Regions from separate parts of the Sulfuriflexus mobilis genome, predicted to be linked through region 2. Evidence: predicted binding sites of a transcription regulator. Region 2 holds the regulator's gene; each other region holds the start of a gene.
What was found. Region 2 encodes FNR, which switches genes on or off when oxygen is low (the NO sensors DNR and NnrR bind a similar motif). Its sites were predicted from a motif close to TTGATNTANATCAA; they were not measured.
Positions count from the first base shown of each region.

Region 1 (3,286 bases), 260 kb from region 2:
TCGCCCAGTCAGCAATTGGCAGAACCGTATAAGGCTTGTCGATGTTCTTTAAATCGAACACGGCAACTGATTGACTGACTGCGCTATCTGGATTTAAAGGTGTGTCAACATACAGATGGCTGGATTTTGGATGAGTCTTGATAAACAGCGAGCCTCCCCCCTGCCCCTTCAGTGTGCGCACAACTTTCCAGGCATTCTTCTTATGGCCTTTTGGATCTGTGCCAATCAAAGAGATGGTGTCATCACCCAGGTGACTGGTTGCCCATACCGGACCGTATTTTGAATCCTTGAAATTGGCGCCACGTCCAGGATGAGGAATCTGACCAACATCAACCAATGCCTCCAGCTTGGAGGTTTTTGAATCCACTACCGCGATCTTGTTTGATTTGTTGGCTGCAGTCAGGAAGTAACGCAAAGATGAATCCCAGCCACCATCATGCAGATAACGCGCTGCATTCACAGTAGTAACCTGGAGATTTTCCAGGTCCGAATAATTCACCATCAGGATCTTGCCGGTTTCCTTGACGTTGACAATGAATTCCGGTTTCTCGTGTGATCCAACAATTGCGGCTACACGAGGTTCCGGATGATATTCCTGTGTATCTACAGTCATACCACGCGTTGCCACGATTTTCAGCGGTTCCAGGGTATCACCCTTCATAATGGTGTACTGCGGTGGCCAATATGAACCTGCAATGGCATAAGTATCTTCATAGCCCTTGTATTTGGAGGTTTCTACTGATCGCGCCTCCATACCGACCTTGATCTCGGCAACGTTGTCAGGCGTCTTCATCCACAGGTCAATCAGATTGATCTTGGCATCACGACCAATAACATAAAGGTAACGACCTGAGGTTGACATGCGTGATATATGAACCGCATAACCTGTCTTGACTATGTTGATAATCTTTTTGCTATCACCGTCAATGATGGCGACCTCCCCTGTATCACGCAGGGTGACCGAGAAGACATTTTTCAGATTATATTTGTTCTCCTGCTTTTTAGGGCGCTTATTTACCGGAACAAGAACCTTCCAGCTATCCCTGATTTCTTTCATGCCATATTCTGGGGGCACGGGTGGCTCATGCTGCAAATAACGCGCCATTAAATCGACATCTTTTTGTGCTAGCTCACCTGACGAACCAAAGTTTGGCATACCACCAGGGGAACCATAGCCAATGAAAGCCTTCAGGTACTCAGTTCCCTTGGGTAAGGTAATATCCGGGGTTAACGGCTTACCCGTGGCGCCTTTGCGTAAAACACCATGACAACCGGCACAACGTTCAAAGAAGATTGTCTTGGCACGGGCAAATTCATCCTCGCTTATTGCTGGTGCACCGGGTGTGAGTTGCTCCTTTGCTGCGCCTGGGTCAATAGGTACTGGCGCACCCTTGTAACGCATTTCTTCTTCAGGCGTTCCAGGATGCTCACCCGTTGCCGCATACCCCGCAGTACCGGCTAGAACCCCGGCCAGTATCACGCTTGTAATAGACAGTTTCGTATAGTTCATAACAGCTTCCTCATAGAGTGGTTATGGTTAGAAATATCAATCCCCTATGTTTGGAAAACTATTACTTATATTTCAGAAGTTCCTTGATATAGGTCAAGCGAGAAAACCTGAGGAGGCGCGGAAAAAATAAAAAAATCCCTACATATATAAATAACTATATATATCAATATATTATTTCTGCATAGACTCACTCAATTTACTGGTACGTTCTCTTTTTTTACGTTTTTCTGCCAGCGGTGGGCATTTATAGGCATTCCAGTAGGTGACCTGGCAATCCAGACAATAATGGCATTCATTGGCATTAATCTCACCAGTTGAGCGTATGGCGCGGACTTCACATTCATTTCTGCAGATCTGGCAGGGTCGCCCACATTCTTTGTAGCGTCGTAGCCACTCAAAAATTCGAAATTTAGACGGGAACGTTAGTGCCGCCCCAAGCGGGCAAACATAGCGACAATAAAATTTTCGATTAAATGCAGATATCAATAACAATCCAGCAGCATAGAGCACATAACTCCATTCCCGGGCAAAGCGTAATGTTACCGCGGTTTTAAAAGGTTCTACTTCAGCCAGTTTTTCCGCCATAACCAATGACTGCATCGATACTGCAAATAATCCCAGCAAAATAATATATTTAATCGCCCATAAACGTTCATGCACGACTTCAGGGAATTCGAATGTTGGGCACTTACAACGCTCCGTAATACGAAAAATCAATTCCTGCATGGCGCCAAAAGGGCAAAGCCAGCCGCAATACACGCCACGGCCCCACAATAGAACCGTGACTGCAACAAAGCCCCATAAAAGAAACATCATCGGGTCAATAAGAAAATTATCCCAGCTGAAACCATGCATAAAAGAATTAACAAAGGTAAAGATATTGACAATTGAAAGTTGTGCCAGCGAATACCAGCCAATAAAGACTACCGTGTAGATGAGGAATCCAGTACGCAAATAGATTAAAAAAGTTGGGTGCTGTGCAATCCAGTCCTGCATAACCAGAATCAGCATCAATACGGCCAGACCAAGAATTAAAACTGAAATCTGGAACACTTTGCCGCGCCAGACATAAATCCAAATTGGTTCTTCATCAAATGCTTTCGTCTGGGCCAATATTTCACCGTCGAGACTCAACAGGCCACGTGCCTCTGCGACTTTACGCATTGATTGATTTATCGTCGCATTAAGCACCATAACCGTAATGGTTGCACCGCTGATGGAATCAATCGATTTATATCCATCTCGATCCCTGCCACCAACTTTTATTTTGTCATTAACATATTTATTTAGATACTGATCTATGAACGCCTGTAAATCCGCATCGGATATACCCACCACAAGAATAGGTTCCTCGTGGTGTACTATCTTCAACCCCACGATCTTGCCCTCTATATCAAAACCAACCAGGGTTCGTATTGGTTTACCTGAGTAGGCGGGAATTTTTATAACATCATCTGTGTAATAGACATAACCCAGGACATTCGAGCCTTTAAGTACCGCAGCAGATGCTGGTTGGCCTTCAAGATCACCAACACCATCAGCTTCTGGAAAGAATTTCTGGATTAATGGAAAATGATCCTGAATTCCCGCAGCAGCAACCTGCCCGCTGACAATCAGTAATATAAAGATGATTGCCAGGTTTCGGACTTTGTGTAGATATTCTTTCAATGTTTCACCATACAATGAAAATGATCATTTAATTTTAGACATCAGTGCGTAGCATGAGTAATTCTTTAATATTCATAATTAACTAATGCGTGAGTCGCGCATACAACA
Region 1 covers NZ_AP018725.1:87,530-90,815, reverse strand. The annotation lists gene EL386_RS00420 (nitrite reductase) at 1-1,510, opposite strand, end outside; gene EL386_RS00415 (NosR/NirI family protein) at 1,682-3,178, opposite strand; gene EL386_RS00410 (nitric oxide reductase activation protein NorD) at 3,261-3,286, opposite strand, start outside.
Region 1: EL386_RS00420 (nitrite reductase) is a predicted target of FNR. The motif match lies at 1,594-1,607, and genes of this name have one in related genera.

Region 2 (3,286 bases):
TGCTCGTCCTTCAACTTTGGTGTGTAGACACTGCGCCGACAACAGGCCAGTTCGTCTTTGTAGAAATCTTTTTCAGTAAACCACGGGCCTTTTTCCAGCACCAGTACCGAGTAACCCGCCTCTGACAAGGCCAATGCCACCGGACCACCCCCGGCGCCACTACCAACAATGCAAATGTCATAGTGCTTGTTCATAAGCGATAGTAGACCTTGCTGGCCGGTGGTTGCGGAAAACCCGGCTGATGTTCGAGCCAACGCCAACCGATGCCGTTCGTGTTGCCGCCATATGCAGGTGCGGTTAATAAGGCCTCGATGAGGTAGGTCAGCAGGGTCGATAACCAGTTCTCACCGGCACGGCTCTGCGCGACCTTACGCAAGACTGATTCCTTTGCCGCAGTATTCAGTTCAACAAACCTTAGCGAAAACTGTTCTTTGGCAAGCCCATTCAGCCACTTTACCCCGCTTTGAATAAAGTCTTTTTCTGACTGTTCAATATCATGATGATCAATGACATTTTTCAGGTATTGCGTGGCATTGATCTGTCTGGCCCCCGGGGCCTCGGCATTGGAAGGGAATAAGTGTTCCTGCACGGCAGCCAGGGTCAGCCAGGGTTCTTTTACTCGCCAGGCAGGTGTCTCGCCGGCAATGGCATCGACAGGGGCCGCGCTCACAAAGGGTAAGGCGGCCGTGCCGGCACAGGCGGCCAGGAAACGACGGCGCGCATTCAGGCGCTGCTGTTTGGCGAGTACCGATGCCGGTACCTGCTTGTCCCACTCGTCGAGTCGCTTACTCATGTGCGTTCAATGCAGTTTGTTTGTGGTCTTAGCCGTTTTTGTTTTCTGCCGCCAGCGTTCGATAAACGCCAGAAAACGTTGTGCCGAATACTCCCCGTTTTCCAATAACTCGGCCGTGTCTTTTGAGTACAGTACTGAACCATCACTCCTGGAAACATAAAAATGCGGATAACCAATCACCCTGGGGAAGGCGGAAAGAAACTCACGGTTCTCGTTCTCGTCACTGACGTTGACTTTTAAGACGACAAAGTTTTCGTAAAGTTTCGCTTTTACTGTTTTGTTGCCGGCAATGAACCGCTCCAGCTTGTTGCACCATGCACACCAGTTACCCCCCAGCTCAATCAGGATACGGCGCTGTGTAGCCTGGGCGTTGGCAATGGCCTCGCGACCATCAACAAAGGGATCACGATTCGGGTCGTAGATGCGACTGTATTCAGGCAGGCGCTCAACGTCGGCGGCTGCCGCGGTGGTAATAAAAAAGGCAATAATCAGGAGGAGGTGTTTCATAAGCCGCATGTGTTTTACATACACCCCGCAGGCCCGGATTAAATCTGTTGTCAGGCGGCGAGGCTTTCCAGTCCACCGATGTCGAGCAGGCGTATGTTTTTGTTATCAATATGCAGCATACCAATCTCCTGCAAGTGTGCAAGCTGGCGACTGACCGTCTCGAAGGCAAGACCAAGATAGTTACCAATATCCTGGCGTGTCATGGGCAGGCGTAGTTGATCACCATCAAAGCCACGCTTGAGCAGGCGTTCGCGAAGGTTCAACAAAAACCGGGCCAGACGTTGCTCGGCCGAGGTGCTGCCAATCATCATGAGCATACTCTGGTCACGGCGGATCTCCCGGCTCATGATACAGGCCAGGTCATGTTGCAGACTGGGCAGCTGCCGTTGAAGTTGCTCGAGTGCATCGAATGGTAGTTCACAGAACTCGGTCTTTTCCAGGGCGACGGCATTACAACTATGGGTACTGGAATCGATGGCATCCAGACCGAGTACCTCACCGGTCAGGTGGAAACCCGTGATCTGCTCCTTGCCGTCAAGTGTTATACCATAGGATTTAACGGCCCCGTGTTGGATCGCATAAAGCGAAGTAAACTTGTCGCCACTACGATAGAGATATTCACCCTTCTTTAAGGGTGTACGACGTTTCACGAGGTGGTCCATCAGGCTTAGCGCCTCGCCATCCAGCGACACGGGCAGACACAGGCGGCGCACACCACAATCCTCACAGGCCGGCCTGACGTGAAAAACATTGTCGGTGTTAGTTGGCTTACTCATGCGTTTCCTGAATCTATGGCTTTTTCTTGTTTAAACACTATTGTGACTAAACACATTATATAAGTATAGCGTCTAATTGGCTGAATAACCTGTGTTATCAGGGGATATTCACCTGACCGCCTCTGTCGTAGTGTTTCCCTCTGCGATATACTCAGACAACTATTCACTGCCACAAGGCAGACGCCGCATGCCCGAGCTTATCGACAGCTTTAACCGACCCATCGAATACCTGCGTCTTTCTGTCACAGACCGTTGCGACCTGCGCTGTAATTACTGCATGCCCAGGGACTTTCATGACTTTGAGGATCAGGAACATATCCTCAGCTTCGAGGAAATTGAACGGGTAGTTGGCATATTTGGCACCCTCGGGGTGAAACGCGTCCGCCTCACCGGTGGTGAACCACTGGTGCGCAAGGGCCTGCCCGAGCTTGCCGCGAGGCTTTCGGCACTGCCCGGCATCGAGGACCTTTCCCTCTCCACCAATGCCGTACGCCTTGCCAAACACGCCGAGGCGCTGGCGCAGGCCGGGATTTCACGGATTAATGTCAGCCTCGATTCCCTGCGTCCCGAGCGTTTTAAAGAAATCACGAGCGGCAAGCTGGAGAAGGTCATTGATGGCCTGATGGCGGCAAAACAGGCGGGATTTCAACCGATTAAGCTAAATATGGTCGCCATGCGCGGCGTCAATGACGACGAATTCGAGGACATGGTCGATTTCTGCCTCGAACACAATTTCACCCTGCGCTTCATCGAGACCATGCCAATGGGCGACACCGGCCGTGGCGCAACGGATTATTACCTCAGCCTGCAAACCGTGAAACAACAACTGTCCGAACGCTATGAGCTGGTGCCCGGCGTTATGGCCGGCGGCGGCCCGGCCAAATATATGCAGGTGGCCGACACCGACCTGCGCATCGGCTTTATCACGCCGATCTCCCAGCACTTTTGTGAGACCTGCAACCGCGTGCGCCTGTCCGCCGACGGCACCCTTTATTTGTGCCTGGGCCAGGATGACAAACTCGAACTGCGTCCACTGCTGCGCCGGGGGGTTAGTGATGATGGCCTGCGCGAGGCCATTCTCGGCGCCATCGCCCGCAAACCCGAAAAGCATGAATTCCGCGAAAAACCCTCACAACAAGTTAGAATTATGTCCATGACCGGGGGCTAAAAGCCTTGCTTGATCGGGGTAATATTAGACAAATCTAATATA
Region 2 covers NZ_AP018725.1:2,935,125-2,938,410, forward strand. The annotation lists gene EL386_RS14680 (GMC family oxidoreductase) at 1-194, opposite strand, end outside; gene EL386_RS14685 (gluconate 2-dehydrogenase subunit 3 family protein) at 191-793, opposite strand; gene EL386_RS14690 (thioredoxin family protein) at 800-1,300, opposite strand; gene fnr (fumarate/nitrate reduction transcriptional regulator Fnr) at 1,351-2,076, opposite strand; gene moaA (GTP 3',8-cyclase MoaA) at 2,264-3,244, shown strand.

Region 3 (3,286 bases), 750 kb from region 2:
CACCTTGCAATACATTAAACATGAAACGGACGTCTGGCTGGAAACGACCACGCTATTGATCCCCGGTAAGAACGACAGTGAGAAGGAAATCGAGGAAATGACACAGTGGGTGGTGGAGCACCTTGGCCCGGATATGCCGATGCACTTTACCGCCTTTCACCCCGATTATAAAATGATGGATGTGCCGTCGACACCATACGAGACCCTGACCCGGGCGCGTGAAATCGCCATCAAAAATGGTGTGCGTTATGCCTATACCGGCAATGTTCACGATGAGGAGGGCGGTACCACCTATTGCCACAGCTGTGGGGAAAAACTCATTGTCCGTGACTGGTATGAATTGAAAGCCTGGCAGCTTGATGAAAAGGGCCAGTGTAAGCAGTGTGGTACGGCCTGTGCCGGGGTCTTCGAGGCCGAACCGGGGCAGTGGGGCGCACGCCGCCAGCCCGTGCATTTGGCCGATTTTGCGGGGTAATGGCCGGGTTTCTCCGCTTTTTACTTGACTTCATGGCCGCGCGCCCTAGACTGCCAAGCCTACTGATTTAGCCAGCCACCCTATTCCTTATAGTGTGCGCAGACCAATAGCGTTCAACCCAAGAATGATCAACCAGGAGTAAGCCATGAGTGGTGGATGTACCTCAGACGTAACTGAACCGTTTGCCCTGCAGGCACTGGGTGACAGCATGGAGCCTGAGTTCGAAGACGGTGCGATCATTATCGTCGATCAGGCCGCGCCTTGTGGCAACGGTTCCTATGTGGTGCTCGACTACCTGGGCGAAACCCATTTTCGCCAGTACGTCGAAGAAAACGGCAAGAAATACATGAAGCCCCTCAATGATGCCTATGAAACCGTCGAGATGGTCGAGGCCTTCAGTGTTCGTGGCGTCGTCATCCAGAAGTATTACAAGCGCAAGCGCAAGCATTACGACTGGACCACGGAAGAGATTGCTGTTGTTCGTACCAATACATGAGCCCGTCACAACTGCCGAGAGAAGAACTGCATAGCCTCACCGATTTTATTCGCTGGGGAGCGAGTCGTTTTAACGAGGCTGGCCTGCATTACGGCCATGGCACCAGCAATGCCGTAGACGATGCCCTGACCCTGGTACTGCATGCCCTGCACCTGCAGCATGGACTGGCGCCGGAACTCTTTTCTGCCAATCTGACGCGCGATGAAAAACAACGCGTCTTTGACCTGCTCCGACAACGTTATGAAAAACGCATCCCGGTGCCCTATCTGACAAATCAGGCCTGGTTTGCCGGCTTGTCATTTTATGTAGACGAACGTGTACTGGTGCCGCGTTCACCTATCGCGGAATTGATCGAGCAGCAGTTTGAACCATGGGTCGAGCCCGAACAGGTCGGCCATGTGCTGGATATGTGCACGGGTAGTGCCTGTATTGCAATTGCCTGCGCACACGCCTTTCCGTATGCACAGGTCGATGCCGCAGACATCTCGACAGATGCCCTTGCCGTGGCAGAGAAAAATATTGCGCAGCATGGTATGGAAGGGGTGTTAAATCTTTACGAATCTAATCTATTCTCCGATCTGCCACCGCAGCGTTATGACATTATCGTCAGTAACCCACCTTATGTATCGGCTGAGGAAATGGCCTCGCTGCCGGAGGAATATCACCATGAACCCGAACTGGGTCTGGCCTCCGGGGATGACGGCCTGGATGCCTGTGTTGAAATTCTCGCCGAGGCAAGTCACTGGTTAAACGAGGAGGGTATTCTCGTTGTCGAAGTCGGTAACAGCGCCGGGGCACTGGTTGAACGCTTCCCGCTGGTACCCTTCCTCTGGCTGGAATTTGAACGCGGTGGTGAGGGTGTTTTCCTGTTAACCTCGAAGCAGGTCAGGGAACATCAGCAGGAATTTGCCGGTCAGCTGCGCGCGGCGGGATAAAGGCTACCAGTATGAAACCTAACATGGCCTGGATATTGACGAGGATTGATCCAGATCATAGTTACCGGCCGGTGGGGGCTGCATAATTCCTGCACTATTCACTGGAGAAGTCATTAGACGCATGAAACAGATCGAACAACAAGTCGTCTTTGACCTGGAGCTGCTGAAGAAATACGACATCAGTGGCCCCCGTTATACTTCTTACCCGACCGCGCCACAGTTTACGACGGCATTCACCGAACAGGATTACCGTGCCTGTATTGCCGACAGTCAGGCCGCTGCGGTTTCGCGGCCATTGTCCCTGTATGTGCACCTGCCATTTTGCGACACGATTTGTTACTACTGCGCCTGTAACAAGATCGTCACCAAGGACAGGTCACGCGCTATTCCCTATCTGCAACACCTGCACAAGGAAATCGCCATGCAGGCGGCCTTGTTCGACAGTCATCGCGTAGTCGAACAATTACACTGGGGTGGCGGCACGCCGACCTTTATCAGTCATGCACAAATGACTGAGTTGATGCAATGCATCCGTCAACACTTTAGCCTTGCCGATGATGCCACGGGCGAGTATTCCATTGAGATTGACCCACGTGAGGCCAGTGTCGAGACCATCGCCGTATTGCGAGAAATCGGTTTTAACCGCCTGAGCCTGGGGGTGCAGGATCTCGACGAACGTGTACAACAGGCGGTGAACCGCATTCAGTCAGAGCAGGAGACCTTCGCGGTGATCGATGCCGCGCGTGCAGAGGGTTTTCGTTCGATCAGCCTGGACCTCATGTATGGCCTGCCGCACCAGACGACAGAGAGTTTTATCCGCACCCTGGACCGGGTGCTGCAGGCCGAACCGGATCGCCTGTCGCTGTTTAACTATGCGCACATGCCGACCCTGTTCAAGCCACAACGCCGTATTAATGACGATGAGCTACCGGACGCGCAGACCAAGCTCGATATCCTGCAGGCCAGTATCGAACACCTCGGCAAGGCCGGTTATGTCTATATCGGTATGGACCACTTTGCCCGCCCGGATGATGAACTGGCCGTGGCCCAGCGTGAGGGCAAACTGCATCGCAACTTCCAGGGTTATTCAACGCACGCCGACTGTGATCTCATTGCCCTTGGCGTGACGGCAATTGGCCAGATCGGCGACAGCTACAGCCAGAACCAGCGCGAAGTGGGGCCGTATTACGCGGCGATCGAGGCCGAGCAGTTACCCCTGCTGCGTGGTATGCGTCTGAGCGAGGATGACCGCATCCGCCGTCGCGTGATCCAGGCCCTGATTTGTCACTTTGCCCTCGATTTTGCCGTCATGAATGCCGAGCTGGGCATTGATTGTCGGGATTACTTCGCCAAAGAAATACAACAATTGTCGTCGATGCA
Region 3 covers NZ_AP018725.1:2,189,594-2,192,879, reverse strand. The annotation lists gene amrS (AmmeMemoRadiSam system radical SAM enzyme) at 1-475, shown strand, start outside; gene EL386_RS10700 (S24 family peptidase) at 621-971, shown strand; gene prmB (50S ribosomal protein L3 N(5)-glutamine methyltransferase) at 968-1,906, shown strand; gene hemN (oxygen-independent coproporphyrinogen III oxidase) at 2,037-3,286, shown strand, end outside.
Region 3: hemN (oxygen-independent coproporphyrinogen III oxidase) is a predicted target of FNR. The motif match lies at 1,952-1,965, and genes of this name have one in related genera.